One region of the Roseivirga sp. UBA838 genome, then DNA from elsewhere that is predicted to be linked to it. Evidence: riboswitches for the same ligand, from Rfam matches in the RefSeq annotation. Region 1 holds a riboswitch; the other holds the start of a gene.
The links. A riboswitch is a leader RNA that binds a small molecule or an ion and turns the genes downstream of it on or off. The one in region 1 is predicted to bind thiamine pyrophosphate.
Positions count from the first base shown of each region.

Region 1 (11,915 bases):
GTGCAAAACCTCAAAGACAGCGAACGGTATGGTGCCTCCACCCTGCTGCTGGTACTGCACTTTCTAAAAGATGATGGTAGCAAGCTGGAGCTGTTGCAGCAAATTGCTCAACGGTTGACCCCGGGAGCTCCTTTAATTCTTTTAGACATTACTGGCGACAGTCAACAAATAGAAGGAAACCTAAACGTTTTGCGTGCCATGATTCCTGAAGACGTGACTACGGAAGAAATTGAGCAGCGAATCAACCGAATTGCCAACGAACTCCACCATGTTTCCGAACCGCGGCTAAGTGAGTTACTTGTTCAGGCAGGGTTTACCTCTCCGCTACGATTCTTTCAGTCGGCTATTTACATGGGCTGGATGACCACCAAAGCCGGATGAGCTTTCGATTATCCGGACCTTGATTTCGTATGGTGCAAACCGAAGTTATTTAAGCAATGGCCGGTGATTTTCGAGCAAAAATGTTCCGTCTTCCTCTTTGCCCACATCAATACCCCACCGCTCCATCATAGGCGCTTCGAGGGCCTTCTGACGATACTCATCCGGGGTCATTATGGGAATGCTATAAATAATGGGGTAATAACGCTTGCAAGTTGGGCATACCATTAGCCCCTCCAGTACTTCGCCCGTTTCATCTTCATTGTATATATCTATGTGCAAATCGCTTTTATCAATAGGACAGCACAGTTTTTTAAGCATTGATTTTTGCATGGTTGCTAATTCTTTTTTATTGCTTTCAATTTATGGAGTAACGCTCTGTAGACACCAATTTGTCCGGCAGGATCTTCCGTATTCATAATACCGGAAATAATGGCCACACCATCGAAGGGCAGTTGAGCAAGTTTTTTGAGGTTATCGGGCCGAATGCCCCCGGACAGGAAAATAGGCAGGGAGCTAATGGATCGCGCCATTAGTACCGTTTCCGGCCTCACTATCTCACAGCTGTCTACAGAAGCGGAAGGGAATAAAGCGCAAAAGCTCACATAATCTGCCCCTTCACTTTGCGCCCACCGTATTCTTTCCACATTGTTGCCCACCGTAAATCCTACCAGAAGCCCCTTTAAAGCCTCTTTTATAGCAGGCCAATCTTGCGGTATGGTATCAAAATGCACTCCGGCTGCATTGCACTGCAGCGCAAGTTCCCAGTCTTCATTCATTAAGACAGGCGTACCGTACGGCTCGGCCATGTCTACAACCTCTTTGGCCAATTGTATTTTGTCGCTATGCGTAAACTCCGGGGGCCAATGGTTCCATAGCTGCAACACATCGACACCCGCCCTGAGCGCTTCTTGAAGCTTACTGAACAGCAGATTGCCTTGCATGGCCGGATCGGCCACTAGATAAACACCCTCCAACCGCTTCATTTCCACCCGGCTTTAAGGGCTTTGAAAAAAGCTCCCCAATAAGGGTCTTTACCCTCTACACTAAACTCAGACTGCCTTCCGTCAGCCTCTGTTATTCGATAAACTCCCTGTTGCGGAGTAAACTTTCCCACCACTGCAGACGGAATACCTTCCTGCTCGAGAGCTTTAATAAGTTGCGCTTCGCAGCCGGATTTAACCGCCATGGCCATAGCTCCCGCTCCAATGGAAAGTCTCGGGTCAATCTCAAACAACCGAGCCACTGCATCTACTTCAGGCTTTAGTGGCAAAGCCTCTCCCAGCAGGTCTACACCACACTTGGATGCTCCGGCCATTTCGGCTATTGCCCCCAACACTCCCCCTTCCGTTACATCGTGCATGGCCTGTAGCCCTTTTTGTATTCCCAGGGTTTGAGCGGCCAACCGCGCCTCTTTGAGCACCGAAAGATTCCAAAAATTTGATTCAGCCTGCTGCTGCACCTCCGTGCCGCAATGCCGGCTCACACTTTCAGGAAAGGCCATGGCCAAAATGGCCGTAGAGGAAAGTGCCATGCTTTTAGTGAGTATAATGCTATCGCCAGGCTGCGCACCATTGCTGCTAAGAATCTGGTCGCGGGGAGCTGTAAGAAACATAGTTCCTCCTCCTGCTATGGTAGAGTTTTGTCCTTCAATTTGCCCGGTATGCCCCCCTGTAATGGCCACCCCCATTTGCTCGCAAAGCTCATGGATATGTCGCCAATAGTCCTGAAAGGCTGATAACCCCATGGCTGTAGGCAGGTTAAGGACAAACTGAGCGAACTGCGGAGCATGGCCGGTTGTACTCATATCGTTGGCCAGCAAATGCACAGAAAGCCAGGCCGAGGCTTTTGCCCCCATGGAGGGTATCCACGATAGCGGATCGCTGGAGGTGGCCATAGCCAAACCATTACCCAAGTCTATTATTGCGGTATCTACACCAAACTGTGGCCCTTGAATAACTCGTTGGCTAGCCGCACCGGTATAAGGAAACAGTTCCGACTTGAAAACCTGTTCATCTACCTTTCCACTCTCATCTACGAATGCCGCCATCACACATCATTGAGTTGAACATGAAGACCAAAAAAGTCGCCATAAGGCTGGTGCCACTGCTGCACCGGAAACCACTTGGGCAGCCCGGTAGCCTGCCACTTTATGCTATAATCTCTGTCGAACAATGCTTCATCAATAAGTTCTTTAAGACTGGAAGGCGTGTAGAAATGAGCCGTAACATAGTAGTTGTTTCTGCCAAAAACCTGCTGCACACGCCTCCTCACAAGCTTGGGCGTGTTGCGGTTCATCATACCAAATATGATTCCGTACTTCCCTACCCTAACGGCTTCGCGAATTACTTTCACAGGGTCTTTGTAATACTCAAATGTGGTAACGAAGGCCAGGGCATCGAAACTATGATCTTTGAAGGGCATATGGTGCGAGTCGGCCAACACCAGGTCGCCATCAAAGAGATGCACCCCTTGCCCCAGCATAAATGGTGAAATATCTCCCCCTGTGGCCTCTATACCTATTTCTTTCCACCACCGGGTAAAACGCGTGGTACCACAGCCAAACTCAAGAAGGGTTTTCACCCTTGAATCGCTTTTTATCAGGTTTTCCAGGGTTTTCTTTTGCCACACCTCTTGCCTTTTATAAGGGCCTTCGTAGTACATTTCGTAATGATCGGTGTCATCGCGATTGAAGAACCACTCCTTACGCCCCTGCCAGTTGCGCAACTCACCGGTGGCTACATCGAATTTTTGCTTTTTTTCAATATTACTCATTGATCAACAGTATTGTTGATCGGATGAATGCCTGAAAAACAGAAGGATAATGATAATGGACATCATTACAATTCCCTACGCTGGCATTATCCAGATCAGGTTAGCGGGTATAATCTCAGCCGTGCCGAATTTCCGACACAACACCCCGGTTGTAACATTAACTAATGCAAAGGTATACAGCGGTAGCAGTTTGCAAAACGCTGCTCCTCTTTTCCGGAAAATATTTTATAACAGCCACACCCGGAGAGCTACATTGTATATGGCCAAGCCTGATTATCTTTAGCTCATGACTTTTAGCCTGCAACCCTCTTTGGCCAATGAAAAAGTGCGCCTGGAACCATTACTTCCTTCCGACTTTGACGCTCTTTATGCAGTAGCCTCCGACCCGGAGCTTTGGAAACAACACCCTAACCAAAACCGATGGCAGAAGCCGGTGTTCGAAAACTTTTTTAAGGGAGCCATAGAAAGCAAAGGGGCTTTTAAAATTATAGATAGCCAAACGGGTGATGTTATTGGAAGCACCAGACTATACGATTACAATGCGAAGCAGAACAGCATACTTATAGGCTATACCTTTTTTGCTAAAAACAGGTGGGGAAAGGGATATAACCATGCCACTAAAACCCTGATGCTGGACTACTTATTTGAACATATCAGCCGGGTCGATTTTCACATTGGTGCACAAAACTTTAGATCGCAATCTTCTATTGAAAAACTGGGGGCAAAAAAGATCGATGAACTTGAGGTAGCCTACTATGGTGAAGCGCCCAAACTGAACTTTGTGTACCGAATATTGCGCAACGACTGGCTCAAATGGAGAGAGAATTAACTCCTTAAAAATAGACTCCTGCTCAACGACCCCAGGCAGCTTACAAAACCCTCATTTGTAACTTAGCGCGATTAGTGTCGTAAATCTATTTAATTTTCTATATTTAATAGAAACATAGGTGCAACATGATTACTCAATACAACTTGCAAAGCAGTACCCTGTTGGGGCCCGGAAAGTCTTCAGGACCAACCCGGGAGGTTCAGCTTAGCTTGTTCATGATTCTTGTAGTATTTGCCGTAGATCTTATCATTCCTCTTGGAGTAGCCGTGGGTATATTGTATGTCTGTTCAATGGCAGTCATATTAAGCCAAAAGCCTAAAACACTACTTTATTTCTCTATACTCATCTCAATACTTATTTGGTTAATCCCGCTTATTACCATCAACAACCAAACCACATGGATGGCCTTTGCAAACCGTGGCATTTCTACGCTGGCCATATGGGTTATGTACATTATTGGAATACGGCACTCTCGGTTAAGTTTACAAGTACAAAAGCACAACCGGGAACTGGCCCACAAAAACAAAGAGCTGGAACAGTTTACCTATGTGGCCTCTCACGACCTGCAAGAACCACTGCGCACCGTTACTAACTTCACTAAAATTCTGGTTGAAGACTACGGCACCAAGCTAGACGATACAGGCAAAAAAAGCCTGAAATTCATTAGCGAGTCGGCTACCAGAATGCGACAACTGGTAAAGGACTTACTGGACTACAGCCGAATAGGTCAGGAAAGGCAGCTTACCATGGTAGACTGCCATAGTCTTCTGGTTCATATTCAGAAAGATCTTTCTTCGGTACTGGAATCTACCCACACCACCCTGGTTTTGGGTGAGCTGCCCGAGGTAAGAGGTTACCAAACAGAACTTCGGCTTCTATTTCAAAACCTCATTAGCAATGCTATTAAGTTCAGAAAAAAGGAGGTAGCCCCGCAAATTCAAATTACTGCAAAAGAAGACAACGGATGGGTCTTTGCCATACAAGACAATGGTATTGGTATATCTAAAAAACACCAGGAAAAGATCTTCACCATTTTTCAACGTATTCATTCCAGAGAAGCTTATGAAGGCACCGGCATTGGCCTGGCCCATTGCCGCAAGATAGCTGAGGTGCACAAGGGCAGAATCTGGGTTGAATCTGAGCCTGACCAGGGCAGCACTTTCTATTTTTATTTACCAAAACTATGACCCATGAAGCCCATACTCAACTCTATTTTGCTCATCGATGACAGCGAATCTGACAACTTCTTTCATCAGCGCGTCATCAATCAAATAGGATGCACCAACCATATAGTAGCTGTTGAAAGTGGGCAGGCCGCTTTAGACTACCTCACCTCCAAAGTAGGCGGAGAGCATCCTCAGCCCGATCTTATCTTTCTGGACATTAACATGCCCGGCATGAACGGCTGGGAGTTTATTGAGGAGTATGACAAGCTGGACCCCAAATACAAAGGCAATGTAATTGTAGTAATGCTCACCACCTCTCTAAACCCGGACGACAAACACAGGGCAGAGGATATTGAGAACATAAAAACCTTTATGAGTAAACCCCTAACCAAAGAAATGGTGAACAACCTGCTGCTAAAGCATTTTAAAGACCGGCTTTAGTAGACTTTCAGTTACCTTTACAAAGCCTAAAGCATTAATTTACGGCAGGAGCAACTGCCAAAGCCACTGTTGTATGCAAGACTCCTTATTCCGGCACATCAATAGATTTGTGGGTATTTCTCAAGAAGAGTTCGGCCAGATCTTGGGCTATTTCGATCCCATAACTACAGAAAAGAAAGAGAATTTAACCCACTCAGGCCACCTCTGCGATCACCTCTTTTTTGTAGCAAAAGGATGTGTGCATGCCTTTTTTACCGATCGCCAAGGAGTAGAAAAGACCATTATGTTTGCCATTGAAGATTGGTGGATTACTGATTTTCTGGCCTTTCACCACCAGAAGAATACAGATCTAAGCATTCAGGCTATTGAACCCAGCGAATTATGGCATATCTCTTACGCCAACTACCAACAGCTCCTCCGGGCCCATCCTTTACTGGAAGTATATTTTCGCAACGTATACGAAATTGCCTACGGAGCCTCTGTAGTTCGCACCAAATATGTTTTCGACTATTCGAAAAAGGAAATATTTAATCACTTTAGAAGAGACTTTCCTGAGTTTGTCAATAGGGTGCCTCAGTATATGGTTGCCACCTACCTGGGCCTTACCCCGGAGTATTTAAGCAAAATAAGGGCGGAGAAGCTTTCTTAAACCAGTTCAAGTTTTTTGGTTCGCAGGGCCTATACATTTGCTCAAAACAAAAGCAAATGAACAAGAGAATTCAGATTGAAGAAGTTGAGCCAAAGAGCTATGAAGGCATGTTTGCCCTGGAGAACTATATAAAAAACTGTGGAATTTCCGGCAAAATGGTTCACCTGATTAAAATGCGGGCATCGCAAATTAACGGCTGCGCATTTTGCATAGACATGCACAGCAAAGAGGCTCTTAAAGATGGTGAAACTGCCAGGAGGCTTTTTCTCTTAAATGCCTGGCAAGAAACCACACTTTTTACACCGGAAGAGCGCATTGTGTTGAAAATTACCGAAGAGGTAACCTTAATACATAAAGGAGGCCTAAGCACAGAAACCTATAATGAAGCTGTCGCCACTCTTGGCGAAAACTACCTGGCTCAGGTAATTATGACTGTTGTGGCCATTAATGGCTGGAACAGAATAGCCGTTAGCACTCACAAACCCATCAATTGAGCACTATGAAAAAGACCAGCCTACTCATACTAACTATCTTTTGTGGCCTAATCAGTTGCCAGGATCACAAAAACCTGCCCTCTAAATCTTTCAACAATGAGTTACCCATCATAGGGCTACTCATTTTTGAAGGAGTACTAATGACAGAGGTCACCGCTCCAATGGATGTTTTTTCCAAACCCGATCAAGATGGCACACCGCTGTTCAATGTCGTCACCATTGCCCAAACTCCCGAACCGATAACCACCGAAGAGGGACTAACCATAATACCCGACTATACTTTTGCCACTGCGCCCTCTCTCAACGTGCTCTTTGTGCCCAGTGCCTACGATATGTGGTCTATGGTGCGCAACCAAACACTTCTGGAGTTTATAAGAGCCAAAAATGAAGAAACCACCTACACGGTAAGCAATTGTGCGGGAGCTCAGCTCATAGGAGCGTCTGGCATTGCCAATGGAAAGAAAATAGTAACCTGGATTGGCGGAGGAGAACAATTACAGAAAGACTACCCCAAACTGCTGGTTCAGAACGACAGCCTTGTAACCTATATTGAAGATGGAAAATTTTCATCTTCAAACGGCAATCTGGCCACTTACGTGTCGTCTTTAGAACTTCTGGAAAAAATGACAACGCAAGAACACCGCCATTTTGTAGAGTCCTATTTATACCTAAACCGACTGAAAATGTGGGAGTAAGCAGAATTTCATATATTCGAATTCCATGGCCAAATTAGCAGCCAACATTTGGGTAGTGTGGCAGGGTCATCTACCTGAAAGACAGTGTATTTATTTTAAAGATTTTTTGATTCTTAGGTTTTAATATCAGAATCACTTCCCTATATTTGCAGTCCGAATTTTGAAAGCATAGAGAAATGGCTAAGAAAGGCAATAGAGTTCAGGTGATATTAGAGTGCACAGAGCACAAAGAAAGCGGCATGCCAGGAACATCTAGATACATCACCACCAAGAACAGAAAGAACACAACTGAAAGATTGGAGTTGAAGAAATACAATCCAATTTTGAAGAAACATACCGTTCACAAAGAAATTAAGTAATCATGGCTAAGAAAGTAGTTGCAACCCTAAAGAAAGAAGGTGGTGTAAAATACGCCAAAGTGATCAAAGCAGTAAAATCTCCTAAAACTGGTGCATATACCTTTAAAGAAGAGATGGTTACTGAAGATATGGTTAAATCTGTTTTAGCCGATAAATAAGAAATTGCATTTATCAATTATATTAAAGTCCCGTTAAGGGACTTTTTTGTTTACTATTCTTTTCGTCATTCTGAACCTGCTTTTGTCGGCAAACAAGCTAGTTTCAGAATCTTTGTATACGGGAGAATATATTCCGAAATAATTTCGGGAACGTACTTTAGCTATATAGGCTTATATAAGATAACTTCATCAAACCTTACTGTTATGGCACTATTCGGTTTATTTTCTAAAGAGAAAAAAGAGAAGCTCGATCAGGGACTCGAAAAGACTAAAGAAAGCTTATTTAGTAAGCTCGGTCGTGCCGTAGCCGGAAAATCTAAGGTAGACGATGAAGTACTCGATGAGCTGGAAGAAATACTAATAACCAGCGATGTTGGTGTAGAAACTACCGTAAAGATTATTGAGCGCATTGAAGAACGAGTGGCACGAGACAAGTACATGAACACTACCGAGCTCGATCGCATTTTGCGCGAAGAAATTGCCGAACTGCTAGCCGAAAACAATACCCAGGATCTTGCCGACTTCAAACTACCTGAAGGCCACAAACCACATGTTATTTTGGTGGTAGGTGTGAATGGTGTGGGTAAAACAACCACCATTGGCAAACTAGCCGCTCAATTCAAGAGCAAAGGTAAATCTGTTGTACTGGGTGCTGCCGATACCTTTAGAGCCGCAGCTGTAGACCAGTTAAAGCTTTGGGGCGAAAGAGTGGGCGTACCCGTGGTAGCACACGGCATGAATACTGATCCAAGCGCAGTAGCTTTCGATGCCGTAAAGCAAGGGGTTGAAACCGGTGCCGACCTTGTGATTGTAGACACTGCCGGAAGGCTTCATACCAAGGTAAACCTGATGAACGAGCTGACGAAGATCAAACGCGTGATGCAGAAATTCATCCCTGAAGCTCCTCACGAGATTCTGTTGGTGCTCGATGGCTCTACTGGTCAAAATGCCTTTATTCAGGCCAAAGAATTTACCAAAGCCACCGAAGTTTCTGCTTTGGCCATTACCAAGCTCGATGGCACAGCCAAAGGTGGAGTAGTGATTGGCATCTCAGACCAATTCAAAATCCCTGTGAAGTACATTGGCGTTGGTGAGAAGGTAGAAGATCTACAGGTTTTCAATAAAGCTGAGTTTGTAGACTCTCTTTTTAAGAAATAGACAGATCGATTAGCCTTCAAGGATTAGCCTTTAGCGCTTTCAACACAGACTCAATATTGTATCTAAAAAGGGTCTCCTGCTGATAGGAACCTCCATATAGATATCCATTTTCCTCATCTACAGATAAATTCCAAAGTTTATCAGGGCAGGCCAGCTGAGCTTTTAAGTTTCCTTCCCAATCAAAAATGCGAATAGTGGTAGGGTGAAACTCAGCCCACTTTTCCACAGAAACATCATAATAGAGTGTAAATAAGAAGTCTTTCGTGGCAGCCGTTCCATAATAATAATCCCTGTACTGCCTAGGGACAGATTTCGAGGGTGTAATAATGTCTGAATAGTTGTAAAGAGCATACTTTTCAGGGTCTCGGTAAGACATAATAAATTGTCCATCTCTGTCGAAAATGTCTAACCGATCATAGTAATCCATTGCAACGGCAAAACGAGATTGGTCAGGCTTCATTGAAAGAGAAACACTGTTAAAGTTTGCCCATTTTTTCCATCGTTCCTCATCAAGTATATTATTGACTTTGGGATACTCACCATAGGCTTTAATTTCACCGTTCTTTAACATTACCAAGGGAGCCATATTGGTTCCGTCATAATAACCAGGTTGATGACCTACTAAACCCACTGAGTCAACAACGAAAAGTGCATTCATAAAGTCATATTCGGGTCTATGTGTCACTTTTCTTTCAATTATGGTCTTGCCTTGTTGAAGGCTCTTGGTAATATTGATAAGACTTATCCTAAACCTTGGTGGGTCATTTACCCAAATCAAATAATCTCCATCTCTCTCTAAATATTGACCCCAGTAACTAGCTCCATAGAATGTATCAGGCCCTTCCCTTCCCCGCTCACCTATCTCACCTAAAAACTCAAGATCAGATGAATTGTAAACAGTAAAAACCACCCTATCAGCCCTATTTTGATCTTGCTTAATGAGTAAATATGAGCCTACTATAAAGGGAGCCAAACCAATCTCTTTCTCAAGAAATTGTTCACTGACAAGACTGTCCACCATTATCTTCTCCTCTACAATGCTACTTGAAGAGTAGTTTGAACAACTAATGGTAATGGAAAAAGTAATAAGAAGTAATAAGCATGCCGTTGCTTTCATATTGAATGTGTTACTTCGGAATATATCAAATTCCTGAACGTTTGCGTACAATTTACTGCACTTTATCGGTCAAACCCTTTGTGTATTAAATCATAATTATTTGATTTTCAACACATTAAATTCATGGCACTCATCTTGTTCCAAGAATAACGGATAGAAAACATTTGTACATTAACGAACAACTTATGAGTGCTATAGCTATACAAATTCCGCAAATCTCTGGCGAGCAAGACATTGAAGTGGAAGTAAAAATCAACGGCCAAAAGCGTTCTTACAATTACAGGGTAGAAGTATTCTACTGGGCCGACTGCGACAACCCAAGCGATGACAGAGTAGACTGCATCCGGCAAATTCTGGCTAAGTACGACTCAGAGTGGGAGCTTTATCAAATTGGTCTTCCAACAGATGAGTTAGTACCAATTACTTTCAGAAAGAGAAGAGGTTAGTTTCAAGTTTTAAGTTCAAAGTTTTATGTCTGGGTGACCGAACTTTGAACGTTAAACCTAAAACTTAAAACTTGCCAATTCTTGTTACCTTTGCCCTCCAAATTCATTGATTACCATGAAGGTTAAGGGGCTGAAGAAAGATAAAGTCAACATTGTAACACTAGGTTGTTCTAAAAACCTGGTGGATTCTGAAGTTATGTTGACCCAATTGAGGGGAAATGGCATTAGAACCACTCACGAATCTAAAAAGGACGATGCAAACATCGTCATCATCAATACCTGTGGCTTTATAGATAATGCCAAGCAGGAGTCTATTGACACGATTCTGCGATATGTAGATGCCAAGGAAGAAGGGCTGGTAGAGAAGGTCTATGTAACAGGTTGCCTTTCACACCGCTACAAAGACGATCTGGAAAAGGAAATTCCTCAGGTAGACGCTTTTTTCGGCACCATGGAATTGCCCGCTCTGCTAAAGAAGTTCAAGGCTGACTATAAGCACGAACTGCTTGGCGATAGAATTACCACCACCTCTAAGCACTATGCCTATCTGAAAATCGCTGAGGGCTGCGATAGGCCCTGCTCTTTTTGCGCTATACCTTTAATGCGTGGTGGGCACAAGTCCAGGCCGATAGAAGAACTCGTTACCGAAGCTAAAAACCTGGCCAAAAATGGCACCAAGGAGCTTTTGCTCATTGCCCAAGATTCTACTTATTACGGCCTTGATCTCTACAAAAAGAGAAATCTGGCAGAACTAATGCAGCGACTCTCCGATGTGGAGGGTATTGATTGGATAAGGCTTCATTATGCATTCCCGACAGGCTTCCCTATGGACGTGCTGGATGTGATGGCCGAACGCCCGAACATTTGCAATTACCTGGACATTCCTCTTCAGCATGGCTCTACCAAAATGCTCAAATTAATGCGCAGAGGCACTACCCGCGAAAAAACGGAAGCCTTGCTGGCCGAAATGCGATCAAGAGTACCAGACATTGCCATAAGAACCACCCTTATTGCAGGGCACCCGGGAGAAACCGAAGAAGACTTTGCCGACATGGTAGACTTTGTAGAAAAATCAAGGTTCGACCGGCTGGGCATATTCACTTATTCGCACGAAGAAAACACCCATGCCTTCTCAATGACCGATGATGTGCCTGACGAAGTGAAACAAGAAAGAGCCAATCACGTTATGCAGGTTCAGGAGCAAATTTCCTATGAAATAAACCAGGCTAAAATCGGGAAAACGTTTAAAG
Region 1 covers NZ_DBHC01000003.1:2,246-14,160, forward strand. The annotation lists gene B3O12_RS00070 (class I SAM-dependent methyltransferase) at 1-381, shown strand, start outside; gene B3O12_RS00075 (Trm112 family protein) at 427-699, opposite strand; gene B3O12_RS00080 (thiamine phosphate synthase) at 717-1,364, opposite strand; gene B3O12_RS00085 (AIR synthase-related protein) at 1,361-2,428, opposite strand; gene B3O12_RS00090 (class I SAM-dependent methyltransferase) at 2,428-3,153, opposite strand; TPP riboswitch at 3,209-3,311, opposite strand; gene B3O12_RS00095 (GNAT family N-acetyltransferase) at 3,440-3,982, shown strand; gene B3O12_RS00100 (sensor histidine kinase) at 4,108-5,169, shown strand; gene B3O12_RS00105 (response regulator) at 5,173-5,589, shown strand; gene B3O12_RS00110 (Crp/Fnr family transcriptional regulator) at 5,663-6,238, shown strand; gene B3O12_RS00115 (carboxymuconolactone decarboxylase family protein) at 6,295-6,732, shown strand; gene B3O12_RS00120 (DJ-1/PfpI family protein) at 6,738-7,427, shown strand; gene rpmG (50S ribosomal protein L33) at 7,604-7,786, shown strand; gene B3O12_RS00130 (DUF4295 domain-containing protein) at 7,789-7,944, shown strand; gene ftsY (signal recognition particle-docking protein FtsY) at 8,149-9,102, shown strand; gene B3O12_RS00140 (hypothetical protein) at 9,119-10,219, opposite strand; gene B3O12_RS00145 (hypothetical protein) at 10,405-10,665, shown strand; gene rimO (30S ribosomal protein S12 methylthiotransferase RimO) at 10,781-11,915, shown strand, end outside.

Region 2 (11,915 bases), on a different contig from region 1:
CCATTAAATCATCGATAAAGTAGATGGCTTCTCCTGTAGACTTCATCTCAGGCCCAAGTTCCTTATTCACATTCGGGAATTTGTGGAATGAGAAAACCGGTTCTTTAATGGCGTAGCCTTTCTTAACCGGCTTAAATTCAAAGTCTTTCAGCTTCTTCTCACCGAGCATCACTTTTGTGGCATAATTCACATAAGGTTCCTGGTAAGCTTTGCCTATGAATGGAACGGTTCGTGAGGCTCGTGGGTTCGCCTCAATCACGTAAACGGTATCATTCTTAATGGCGAACTGAATATTAATCAGGCCAACGGTTTTTAGAGCCAGAGCAATCTTTTTAGTAATGGTTTCAATTTGTTGCATTACAAAGTCGCCCAAGCTATATGGAGGCAATACAGCATACGAGTCGCCCGAGTGAATTCCGGCCGGCTCAATGTGTTCCATTATGCCTATGATATAAACCTCTTCACCGTCACAGATTGCATCGGCCTCCGCCTCTATGGCTCCGTCCAGGAAGTGGTCTAATAACACTCTGTTGCCTGGAATGTCCTTGAGAATGTTCACTACGTGCTCTTCTAGCTCCTGCTCGTTGATCACAATCTTCATGCTTTGACCTCCCAATACGTAAGAAGGCCTTACCAGCAGAGGAAAGCCAAGTTCTTTAGAAAGCTCAAGGGCCTCGTCAGCATCTTCAATTACCCCGAACTTAGGGTAAGGAATATTGTTTTCGGCCAGGAGGGTAGAAAATCTTCCGCGATCTTCGGCCAGGTCGAGTGCTTCGAAGCTCGTGCCTATAATCTTAATGCCATAACGGTCTAGTTTTTCAGCCAGTTTAAGCGCGGTCTGACCACCCAATTGCACAATCACACCTTCAGGTTTTTCGTGCAGAATGATGTCGTATATGTGTTCCCAGAATACGGGTTCAAAGTAGAGCTTATCGGCTGTATCGAAATCGGTCGAAACCGTTTCAGGGTTACAGTTGATCATGATGGTCTCATAGCCACACTCTTTGGCTGCATACAAGCCGTGCACACAGCAATAGTCAAACTCAATTCCCTGTCCGATTCGGTTCGGGCCAGAGCCAAGCACTATAATTTTCTTGTTGTTACTTACCTCCGATTCGTTTTCCTGATCGAAAGTAGAGTAGTAGTATGGAGTTTGGGCTTCGAATTCGGCCGCGCAGGTATCTACCAGCTTGTACACCCGCTTAATGCCCAACTCGTGTCTTTTCTTAAACACCTCACTTTCCCAGCATTTCAGTAGATGAGCAATTTGTCGGTCGGCATAGCCTTTTTCTTTGGCTGTTCTCAACAGGCGCTCGGGTAAGGTATCGAGTGAATATTGTTCAATTTCAGTTTCAAGCTCAATAAGTTCTTCAATTTGCTGAAGGAACCACTTATCGATTTTGGTTTTCTTCTGAATGGTTTTGAACGGGATACCTAGTTTAAAGGCATCGTAAATATGGAAAAGCCTGTTCCAGCTTGGGTTTTCAAGGCTATGGAGCAGGGCGGCCTGATCGGTCACTTCTTTGCCATCGGCACCAAGTCCGTTTCTTTTTATTTCCAGCGATTGGCAGGCTTTCTGAAGTGCCTCCTGGAAATTGCGGCCAATACCCATGGCTTCTCCTACAGACTTCATTTGAAGCCCTAGTTTTCGATCGGAACCTTTGAATTTATCGAAGTTCCAACGTGGGATCTTCACAATCACATAGTCCAGTGCAGGCTCAAAGAAAGCCGAAGTGGTTTTAGTGATCTGGTTCTTTAGCTCGTCCAGGTTGTATCCAATAGCGAGTTTTGCGGCAATCTTGGCAATGGGGTATCCGGTGGCTTTCGAGGCTAGTGCCGATGAGCGCGATACGCGTGGGTTGATTTCTATACCAATGATATCGTCTGTTTCGGGATTTACGGCAAACTGCACGTTACACCCTCCGGCAAACTGGCCAATGGCGTTCATCATTTTGATGGCCATGTCGCGCATGTTCTGATACACGGTGTCTGGCAGTGTCATGGCCGGAGCAACAGTAATGGAGTCTCCGGTGTGTACCCCCATTGGGTCGAAGTTTTCGATGGAACAAATGATGATAACGTTGCCAAGGTTGTCTCTTAACAACTCTAACTCATATTCTTTCCAGCCCAGAATACTTTGTTCAACTAGCACTTCGTGAATGGGTGAGGCATCTAAACCTCTTTTCAGTGCTTCGTTGAATTCTTCGGGATTATCTACAAATCCGCCACCATAACCGCCCAAAGTAAATGATGGGCGAATTACTAGCGGGAAGCCAATTTCCTGAGCAATTTCTTTTCCTTTTAAGAAAGAGGTGGCAGTTTCTCCGCGGCAAACGTCTACACCAATTTCAATCATTTTATGCCTGAACTTTTCACGGTCTTCCGTGGTCTCAATGGCATTAATATCTACACCAATTATGCGCACCCCGTATTTCTTCCATATCCCTGCTTTGTCGCAGTCAATGGCCAGGTTAAGTGCAGTTTGACCACCCATGGTAGGTAGCACTGCATCGATTTGGTGTTTTTCCAGAATTTCTATGATCGATTTTTTGGTTAATGGCTTGAGGTAAATGTTGTCGGCCATAACCGGGTCGGTCATAATGGTTGCCGGGTTAGAGTTAATGAGGGTTACTTCTATTCCCTCTTCCCGCAACGATCTGGCGGCTTGAGATCCTGAATAATCAAACTCACAGGCTTGTCCGATAATGATAGGTCCACTTCCGATGATTAGGATGGACTTGATGCTGTTGTCTTTAGGCATTTTTTAGGTAGAGAACGACTTGTTGACTTAGGTACAAATTGGCACAAAGTTAGGCCATAATGCTTACAATCAAAACCAGCTTGATATTAATGTGGTATATATTGGCTGAGACAATTCTTGAAGGGCATAAAGCCTCTTTTTATAGAAAAATTGTGCTATTTTCAATGCGCTGATATTCTAAAACAATGGTTATGAAAATGAAAAAATCGATACAGATAATGTGTGCCTTTGCTCTGCTTTCTGTGGTGCTTGCAGGCTGTGCTGCATCGGGTACCACCACTAATTCTTCGGCCAAAAAGGCTGTTAAAGCTAAGGTATATGACCCAACCGGAGTATGGGAGTATTTTGTCAATACGCCCGATGGTGGTAGTTCAGGTACTATGCGAATTAGCGGTAACCCGGGAGCCTACACTGCCAGTCTTGAAACTGATCAGTTTGGAGTACTGGAGATGAATGGCGTAACGGTGCAGGACAGAAACCTCACCGGAAGTATTGAAGTAATGGGTACGGTGGCAGAGATTGAGTGCCAGTTTGATGGAGATACTATGGATGGAGCTGTTTACATGGGGCAGGATACTTTCCCTATGTCGGGCAAGCGTGTGAGTAAATAAATTCCTCCACATAAAACACAAAGCGAGCGCCTGAGAGGTTTCATGTACCTTTAGGCGCTCGCTTTTTTTGCCCAATATTCTCAGGCTGTATGAAATGAGTTATCGGCTATAGTTTGGAGCTTCACGAGTAATGAACACATCGTGAGGGTGGCTTTCTCGCACTCCTGCTCCGGTTATTTTTACAAACTTGGCTTTTTGAAGCTCCTCTATTGTGGCGGCACCACAGTAGCCCATGCCGGCCTGCAAGCCTCCTGTAATCTGATAAAGTACCTCTTGCACCAGGCCTTTGTAGGGCACTCTGCCGACAATACCTTCAGGCACCAATTTTTTAATATCGTCTTCAGCATCCTGGAAGTAACGGTCTTTAGAGCCATCTTCCATGGCTTCTACAGAGCCCATGCCACGGTAAGACTTGAATTTTCTGCCTTCGTAGAGTATTACTTCGCCCGGAGCTTCTTCGGTTCCGGCCAGTAGCGAACCAATCATTATGGTGTTGGCTCCGGCTGCTATGGCTTTAACCACATCGCCAGAGTATCGTATTCCGCCATCGGCTATAATCGGAATACCTGCGTCTTTCACTGCTTTGGCGGCCTCATATACGGCCGAAAGTTGTGGCATACCTACTCCGGCAATTACACGGGTTGTACAGATACTACCCGGGCCTACTCCCACCTTAATGGCATCGGCTCCGGCATCGGCAAGGGCTTTTGCCGCTTCGGCTGTAGCAATATTTCCTACTATCACATCTAAATTGGCAAATGCCTTTTTTATACGCTTGGCCGTATCAATCACCCCTTTGGAGTGCCCATGAGCAGTGTCTATGCTCACTACGTCTACTCCGGCATTGACCAGTGCCTGAATACGCTCGTCAATATCTGGAGTAACTCCAACAGCCGCTCCCACACGTAAACGACCGTACTCATCTTTACAAGCGTTGGGCCTGTTTCGGTTTTTAAGAATGTCTTTGTAGGTGATAAGTCCTGTTAACTTACCTTTTTCGTCAATAATGGGGAGTTTTTCAATTTTGTATTTCTCCAATACCCCTTCAGCCTCGTCAAGACCAATGCCCATTTTGGCTGTAATGAGGTTTTCGCTGGTCATTATTTCTCTGACCGGGGTGGTCATGTCTTTGATAAAGCGCATGTCGCGGTTGGTAACTATTCCTACCAGAAGCTTGTCTGCATCTACCACAGGAATACCACCTATCTTGTTCTCACGCATTATTTGCTCGGCCTCTCTGGCGGTGCTTTCTACGTGCAGAGTGATGGGGTCTAAAATCATTCCACTCTGAGAACGTTTCACCTTTCTTACCTGCAGAGCTTGTTGCTCCACAGTCATGTTTTTGTGAATAAACCCAAGGCCTCCTTCAAGGGCCATGGCAATGGCCAGCTTGTATTCGGTAACAGTATCCATAGCAGCCGACACCAATGGAATATTCAGTTGAATGTTCTTGGTGAGCCATGTTTTGGTAACTGTATTTCTTGGAAGAACTTCGGAGTAACCCGGCAGAAGAAGCACATCGTCATAGGTCAGTGCTTCAAAAAGGAATTTGTCAGTATCGAGTGGCATAGCAAATAAATACGTGGTTTTATTTGCCGGACAAAATTACGCAGATTGTAGGATTGAAAAAAATATGTTTCAACAAATAAATTTCAATCTTCTGCCTGGCACGTTCAGACCATAGTTTTAACCTTAAAGGTCTCTACTAATTTTTCCAGATCAGCTTCGGAGTTGTATAAATGTGGTGAAACCCGAATGGAATTTCCTCTAATAGAGACATAGATTCTTTGTATTTCAAAACGTTGCCTTACCTCTTCCATATTCATATGCTCCGGCAACCTGAATCCAAACAGATGTTCTCCCCTGAAGGCTTCATCTTCAATCTGAATACCCAAGTCTTTCAATTCTTTGAGATAAGGGGCTGTGATGTTTTTACAGTAGGCCTGAATGTTGGCCGGTCCCCACTCATTGATCTGACGAATGGCTCTGGTGAGCATAGGCGTAAGAATGAAATTGGCACTTTCGCCTACTTCGTAGCGGATTGAACCGGGTTGGTATTCATTCTGGTAATTAATCAGATTTCGAAAATCCTCACTATGAAGTCTGTTCATCCAGTTGTTTTCTATAGGGCTGCCTTCGTTAAAGTATTCTCCGAAATAGGCTACGCCCAAGCCGTAGGGCCCCATTAGCCATTTATAGCCTGCTGCAACTACGGCATCGGGCTTGAATTCCTGTACATTAAAGGGTAGGGCACCAATGGACTGTGTTCCGTCTATTACCAGAATGGCACCTACTTCATCGGCTCTTTTGCGAATGGCTTTCAGGTCGAATTTGGTGCCATCGGCCCAATGCACATGCCCGCAAGCAACCATTTTTGTGTTGGTATCAATGGCTTCAAGCAGTTTTTCATTCCAGCTTTGGCCACGTCCGGTTTTTAGTTGAGGCGCTGTTATATACTTAATGGTAATTCCTCTTTCTTTTTCCAGCGCTTTCCATGCATACACATTGCTGGGGAATTGCTCATCGGCCAATACAATGTTGTCTCCCTTACCGGCTTTCAGGTTTTTGGCCACATTGGCCAGTGCATACGATACAGAAGGCACAATGGCACATTGCTGTTCGGAGCGGGCATTGATGAGTTTGGCAAACTCTGTGCGGAGTGCGCGAGTATTATTAAAGAAGTCTTCCGGTTTTACAGAGGTGGGGTCGTCTTTGCCATACAAAGACCTAACGCCTACTTCGGCTACCGCTTTAAGCTGCGGAGACATATAGCTGCAGTTGAGATAGGTGATGTCGTCCGGTAGACTGAAGAGCTCTTTTTGATTAGTTAGCATTTTGGTTGATGATTAATTCCATGGAGTGTTCGAATGAAACTTCCGGTTCCTCCAAAATTCGCCCAATTTCTTCTCCGTTGCGCAAGAATATGATGGTCGGAGTTTTTCTAATGTCCCAGTTCTTTTCTTTCTCTAAGCGGCTTTTTTTATTTACATCTACCCCATACAATTCCAGCTGGTCGGCTATGCCCAATTCTTCACAAACTCTAATGAGTCTTGGTATTTCGCGGTTGCTATCATGACACCAGGTGCCCATAAAAGCCAGAATACGCAGCCCTTTGAGGTTTTTCTTCCTAATGTCTTTAAGGGTTTCTGTATCGACCAGATACGTTTTGTAATTGGTGTTGAACCATATTTTGTATGGCATTTTGCTCAGGCCTTCTTTGGTTATAGGCCCGTTCAAAATCTTATCTACATATTCAGATACGCTTTCGGTCTCTACATTGTATTCTTTTTCTTGTGCGGTGATAAACGTTGGGAATATTACCATTATCACTATCAGGGCCAGTATTGCTTTGAGCATTTCCATGTTTGTTTTTTCAACCAACGAAATATACCAATTAATCATATCTTTGGGCCATGCACCTAAACGAGATTTGGCAGGATATTGTCGCCAATGTTCAAGCTTTTGACTTTTGGGGCCTCATTGCTTTTGTTTCCGGAATTCTGGCCGTAGTTTACCTTATTAAGGAGAATATATGGACCTGGCCGTTCGGGATTATCTACACCATTATTTCCTTGTTTGTCTTTTATGAGTCGCGATTATATGGCGACTTGTTGCTACATATTTTCTTTTTGGTGCTGAATGTCTATGGTTGGATACACTGGATTAAGGGTAAGGAAAAGAAACAAGAAGCCCTGCCTGTTACCCGACTTTCGCTTGGTTCGGGTCTCACATACCTCGCTGTTTCAGGTCTATTTATTTACCTCTTTGCCCAGTTTTTAATGCAGCTGCCGGTGTGGTTCGAAGGAATTGATGCACCAAGCTTGCCTTACTGGGATAGTGCCACTTCTATGTTGAGCGTAACGGCCATGTGGCTTACGGCCAGAAAAAAACTGGACAACTGGTACTACTGGTTTGCCATAGACGTACTGGCTACGGGCATCTACTTTTACAAAGAACTTTATTTCTACTCTGTTTTATATCTGGTGTATATTTCAATGGCGGTGGCCGGTTACCTGGCATGGAAAAAGAGTATGCACCTCAACCCGATTAGCGAATGATTACAATTGCCGTAGTGGGGCCGGAAAGTACAGGAAAAACTACTCTTACTGAAGCTTTGGCCGCACACTATAAAACCCTTTGGGTGCCGGAATATTCAAGAGAATTTCTAACCAACCTTAACAGACCTTATATACAAAACGACCTTATTGCAATTGCTGAAGGACAGTTGCGTGAAGAAAGGAAGTATAGAAAGCAGGTAAAAGACTTACTGTTTTTAGATACCGACCTGTTTGTTATTAAAATTTGGAGCGAGTTTAAATATGGCCATTGCGACCCTTGGATATTGCAGCAACTATCCATGAATCAGGCCTCTTATTACCTGCTCACCTACTACGATGTGCCCTATGAAGAGGATCCGCTACGGGAAAGCCCCGAAAATCGTCCTGAGCTTTTCGATTTGTATGAAAAGGCCTTGAAAGAGTATGGGGTAGCATATGAGGTAGTGCAAGGTTCTTTTCAAAAAAGGCTGGAAACAGCCATTCAAAAAATAAATTCTATCCTATAGCACAACCAGTGCTTGCGTCAGGGTAAAATAGTTTTTCGTTTTTGATAAACTAAGTTTACTTTTGCGCCCAGTAATAGGGGTGCCTTTTCCCGTTCATTCGGGATGAAATACAGGCTGAGATTATACCCATAGAACCTGATGCAGGTAATGCTGACGCAGGGACGTGGTGGTCTAACGTTTTAGGTTGGCTTCCCCTAGCCGCCATTGTTGAACCATTAAAAATCAATTCAATGAAAAAGTTGTTCGTGGCATCGGTTCTAATGCTGATGTTCACACAGATGTATGCTCAAAGCAACATCAAAGGAAAAGTGGTAGACAGCACCACGGGAGAAGCTGTTTTTGGAGCCGGTGTTATGCTCAGTCCGTCACAGCAGGGTACCGTAACCAATGTGAGTGGAGAATTTGAGTTGCCCAATGTTGCATCGGGTAATTACACACTCATGGTATCTATGATTGGTTATGTGAAGCTGTCGCAAAAAGTAACTGTCAACGGAACGGTAGAGCTTCTGTTGGAGTTAGTGCCAGACACCCGACAGTTGCAAGATGTAATTGTTACCGGCACCAGGGCCAATGAAAAAACGCCTACCACCTTTACCAATGTATCAGCTGAGGAAATTGAAAAGCAAAACCTTGGGCAAGACTTGCCTTTCTTGCTTAACTGGACTCCCTCAGTAGTAGTTACTTCCGATGCCGGGGCGGGTGTTGGTTATACAGGCATTCGTGTGAGAGGAAGTGACCCCACACGAATCAACGTTACCATCAACGGAATTCCTGTAAACGACTCAGAATCGCAGGGAGTTTATTGGGTAAATATGCCCGATTTTGCATCTTCAACCTCTTCCATACAAGTACAAAGAGGAGTGGGCACATCGACCAACGGAGCCGGAGCTTTTGGCGCATCCATTAACCTTTTGACCAATGGAGTGAGCTCTGTACCGAAAGCTCAGGTAAACACCAGCGTGGGTTCTTACAATACGCAAAAATACAATGCCATTTACTCAACCGGACTATTGGCCAATAACTGGGCATTTGAAGGGAGATTGTCTCGTATAGCATCAGATGGCTATATCGACCGGGCCTCTTCAGACCTTGAGTCTTACTATGTTTCCGGAGGCTATTTCGGTAAAAAAACCAGTCTTCAGTTAATTCATTTTGCCGGAAATGAGAAAACCTATCAGAGCTGGTGGGGAACTCCCGAGGCTAGGTTGAGAAACGATGCCGCAGGCATAGAAGAGGTTATTGACAACAATGGCTACAACGCTCAACAGGCCGCCAACCTTAGAAACTCAGGTAGAACATTCAACTATTACCTATACGATAATCAGGTAGACGATTACGGGCAAGATCATTATCAGCTTCATTTTAGCCAAAATCTGGCCGAAGGTTGGAACCTGAACACTGCATTGCACTACACCCGGGGAGCCGGTTTTTTTGAGGAGTTCAAAGACGATGAAGATCTGGTAGATTATGGCTTGCAAGAAGTAACCGTAGGTAATTCTACCATTAGCTCCACAGATCTGATTAGAAGAAGGTGGCTCGACAATGATTTTTATGGAATTACCTACGACCTGAACTATGAGGCCTCTAAGGTGCAAGCCACCTTGGGTGGAGCATTTAACGAATATGATGGTTTGCATTTTGGCGAAGTAATATGGGCGCGCTATGCCAGCAACGGAGACATACGCCATCGCTGGTATGAGAGCCGCTCTGATAAAACAGATTTCAACACCTATTTAAAGGTAAACTTGCAGGCTACTGAACAACTCAACTTGTTTGCCGATGCACAAATAAGAACGGTGCATTACAGAGGAAAGGGGACCGATAATGATTTGCGCACTATAGACTTCGACCATAACTACACCTTCTTTAACCCCAAGTTTGGTCTTACCTACAACTTAAGTGAACAGACCGCTCTGTATGGTTCTTTTGCTGTTGGTAATAAAGAGCCTAACCGATCAGATATTATTGATGCTGTGCCAGGCACGGCTCCATCTCACGAAACCCTCAACAACATAGAGTTTGGCTTTAGAAAAAGAACGGCTAAGGCAGCTTTTGAGGTTAACTATTATTTGATGGATTACAAGAACCAGCTTGTACTAACTGGCGATGTGAACGATGTGGGGGCGGGTATTCGCACCAATGTGCCGGACAGCTACCGCATGGGGGTAGAACTGGCCGGAGGCATGCAAGTTGCCGAGTGGTTCAAGTGGCAGGCCAACCTTACGCTCAGCCGAAATAAAATTAAGGCCTTCGAAGAAATTATTTATGACTACGGGCCGGCCTTCGATGAGTTCAATGAGGTAAGAACTCAGTTTAACGATACCGACATTAGCTTTTCGCCAAATGTTATTGCGGGCGCACAGCTTACGTTCACTCCAGCGCAGTCGTTCGAAGTTAGTCTGTTGTCTAAGTATGTGGGCGATCAGTATCTTGACAATACCTCTAATGAGAATCGTAAAATCGATGCGTTTTTTGTCAACGATGTTCGCTTCAACTACACCTTGGCTACTCGCTTCATCCGCCAGATAGATCTAAGCCTGCTAGTGAATAACATTTTCAATGTAGAGTATGAGTCCAATGGCTATACCTTTGGTTATTATGGTGGTCTTGACTATGAGGTAAGAGAAAACTATTACTACCCACAGGCTGGTACAAACTTCCTTTTTTCTGTAGGGTTTAATTTCTAAGTCCAGCCTATTGTATTTCCGGTGATGGTAGCCCGAAAGCGGTTACTGTCACCGGAATTTTTTTGCCAACCGAAGGGTTTCAAAGTATGCCGATAGCTGATAGCCTGATGACGTGCCGGAGCTCTGTAAGGGCCAATTATTTTTATGCAATCGTTTACCTAAAAACTCATTCGGCCTTTCCTGCTTATCAACAGCGAATCTGCATATTGTACTAATTTTAAATCATCGCATTTGCGAACGCATTAATTTGGCTTAATTCGCAATATGTAGTGATTGGTATGAAAAAGTGATGTCATGAGAGAGACAGCCATTGGAATAGATATTGGCGGAACTTTTACCAAGTTTGGCCTGAGCGATGTGGAGGGTAATATCCTGATGGAAGGGTCCATTCCAACATATACCCACAAGGAAATTAAGCCTTTCCTCGATGCCTTGAGCCAGGCTATTCAGGAAAACCTGGATAAGCTGAATGAGCCCATAGAAATTATGGGGATAGGAATAGGGGCGCCCAATGGCAATTATTATAAAGGTACCATAGAATACGCTCCCAATCTTCACTGGAAGGGCATTGTTCCCTTTATAGAGATGTTTCGCGAGTACTTTGACCTGCCCATGGTGCTTACCAACGATGCCAATGCGGCCGCCATAGGCGAAAAGGTGTTTGGTGGAGCGAAAGACATGAACGACTTTATTGTGATAACTCTGGGGACTGGGCTGGGATCCGGATTAGTAACCCGGGGTAAACTCATTTATGGCCATGATGGCCTGGCGGGTGAATTGGGTCATACCAACGTGTATCCAGATGGGAGAGAGTGTAATTGCGGAAAACGAGGGTGTTTAGAAACCTACGCCTCGGCTTCCGGTATTAAACGGACCGTGTTTAAGTTGTTGGCTACCAACAATGTAGAAACGCCTCTTCGTTCATATACATACGAGTCGTTAACTGCGAAAAAGATTACGGAAATGGCACTGGAGGGTGATCCTATAGCCCTTGAAGCCTACGAATATACCAGTGATATACTGGGGCTGAAGCTGGCCGATGCTGCGGCTGTTACCAGCCCCGAAGCCATTTTCCTTTTTGGAGGCTTAGCCAAGGCAGGCGATATACTCATTGAGGCTACCAAAAAATCGTTTAACGAATATCTGTATCCTGGCTACAAGGGTAAGATTGAAATTAGGTTGTCCGACCTGATGGATAAGAATGCCGCGGTGTTGGGAGCCAGTGCGTTGGTATGGAGCGAAATTGCTCACAACGAAGGTATTCGTGTGCCCCAACAAGCCAGAGTCGTATA
Region 2 covers NZ_DBHC01000008.1:127,150-139,064, reverse strand. The annotation lists gene carB (carbamoyl-phosphate synthase large subunit) at 1-2,761, opposite strand, end outside; gene B3O12_RS02515 (hypothetical protein) at 2,959-3,372, shown strand; gene guaB (IMP dehydrogenase) at 3,472-4,941, opposite strand; gene B3O12_RS02505 (aminotransferase class V-fold PLP-dependent enzyme) at 5,046-6,206, opposite strand; gene B3O12_RS02500 (thioredoxin family protein) at 6,196-6,774, opposite strand; gene pnuC (nicotinamide riboside transporter PnuC) at 6,786-7,430, shown strand; gene B3O12_RS02490 (ATP-binding protein) at 7,427-7,936, shown strand; TPP riboswitch at 8,002-8,116, shown strand; gene B3O12_RS02485 (TonB-dependent receptor) at 8,167-10,623, shown strand; gene B3O12_RS02480 (ROK family protein) at 10,918-11,915, shown strand, end outside.
Region 2: it holds a riboswitch for thiamine pyrophosphate, as region 1 does, so the genes downstream of both, B3O12_RS02485 (TonB-dependent receptor) here and B3O12_RS00090 (class I SAM-dependent methyltransferase) in region 1, are expected to answer to the same signal.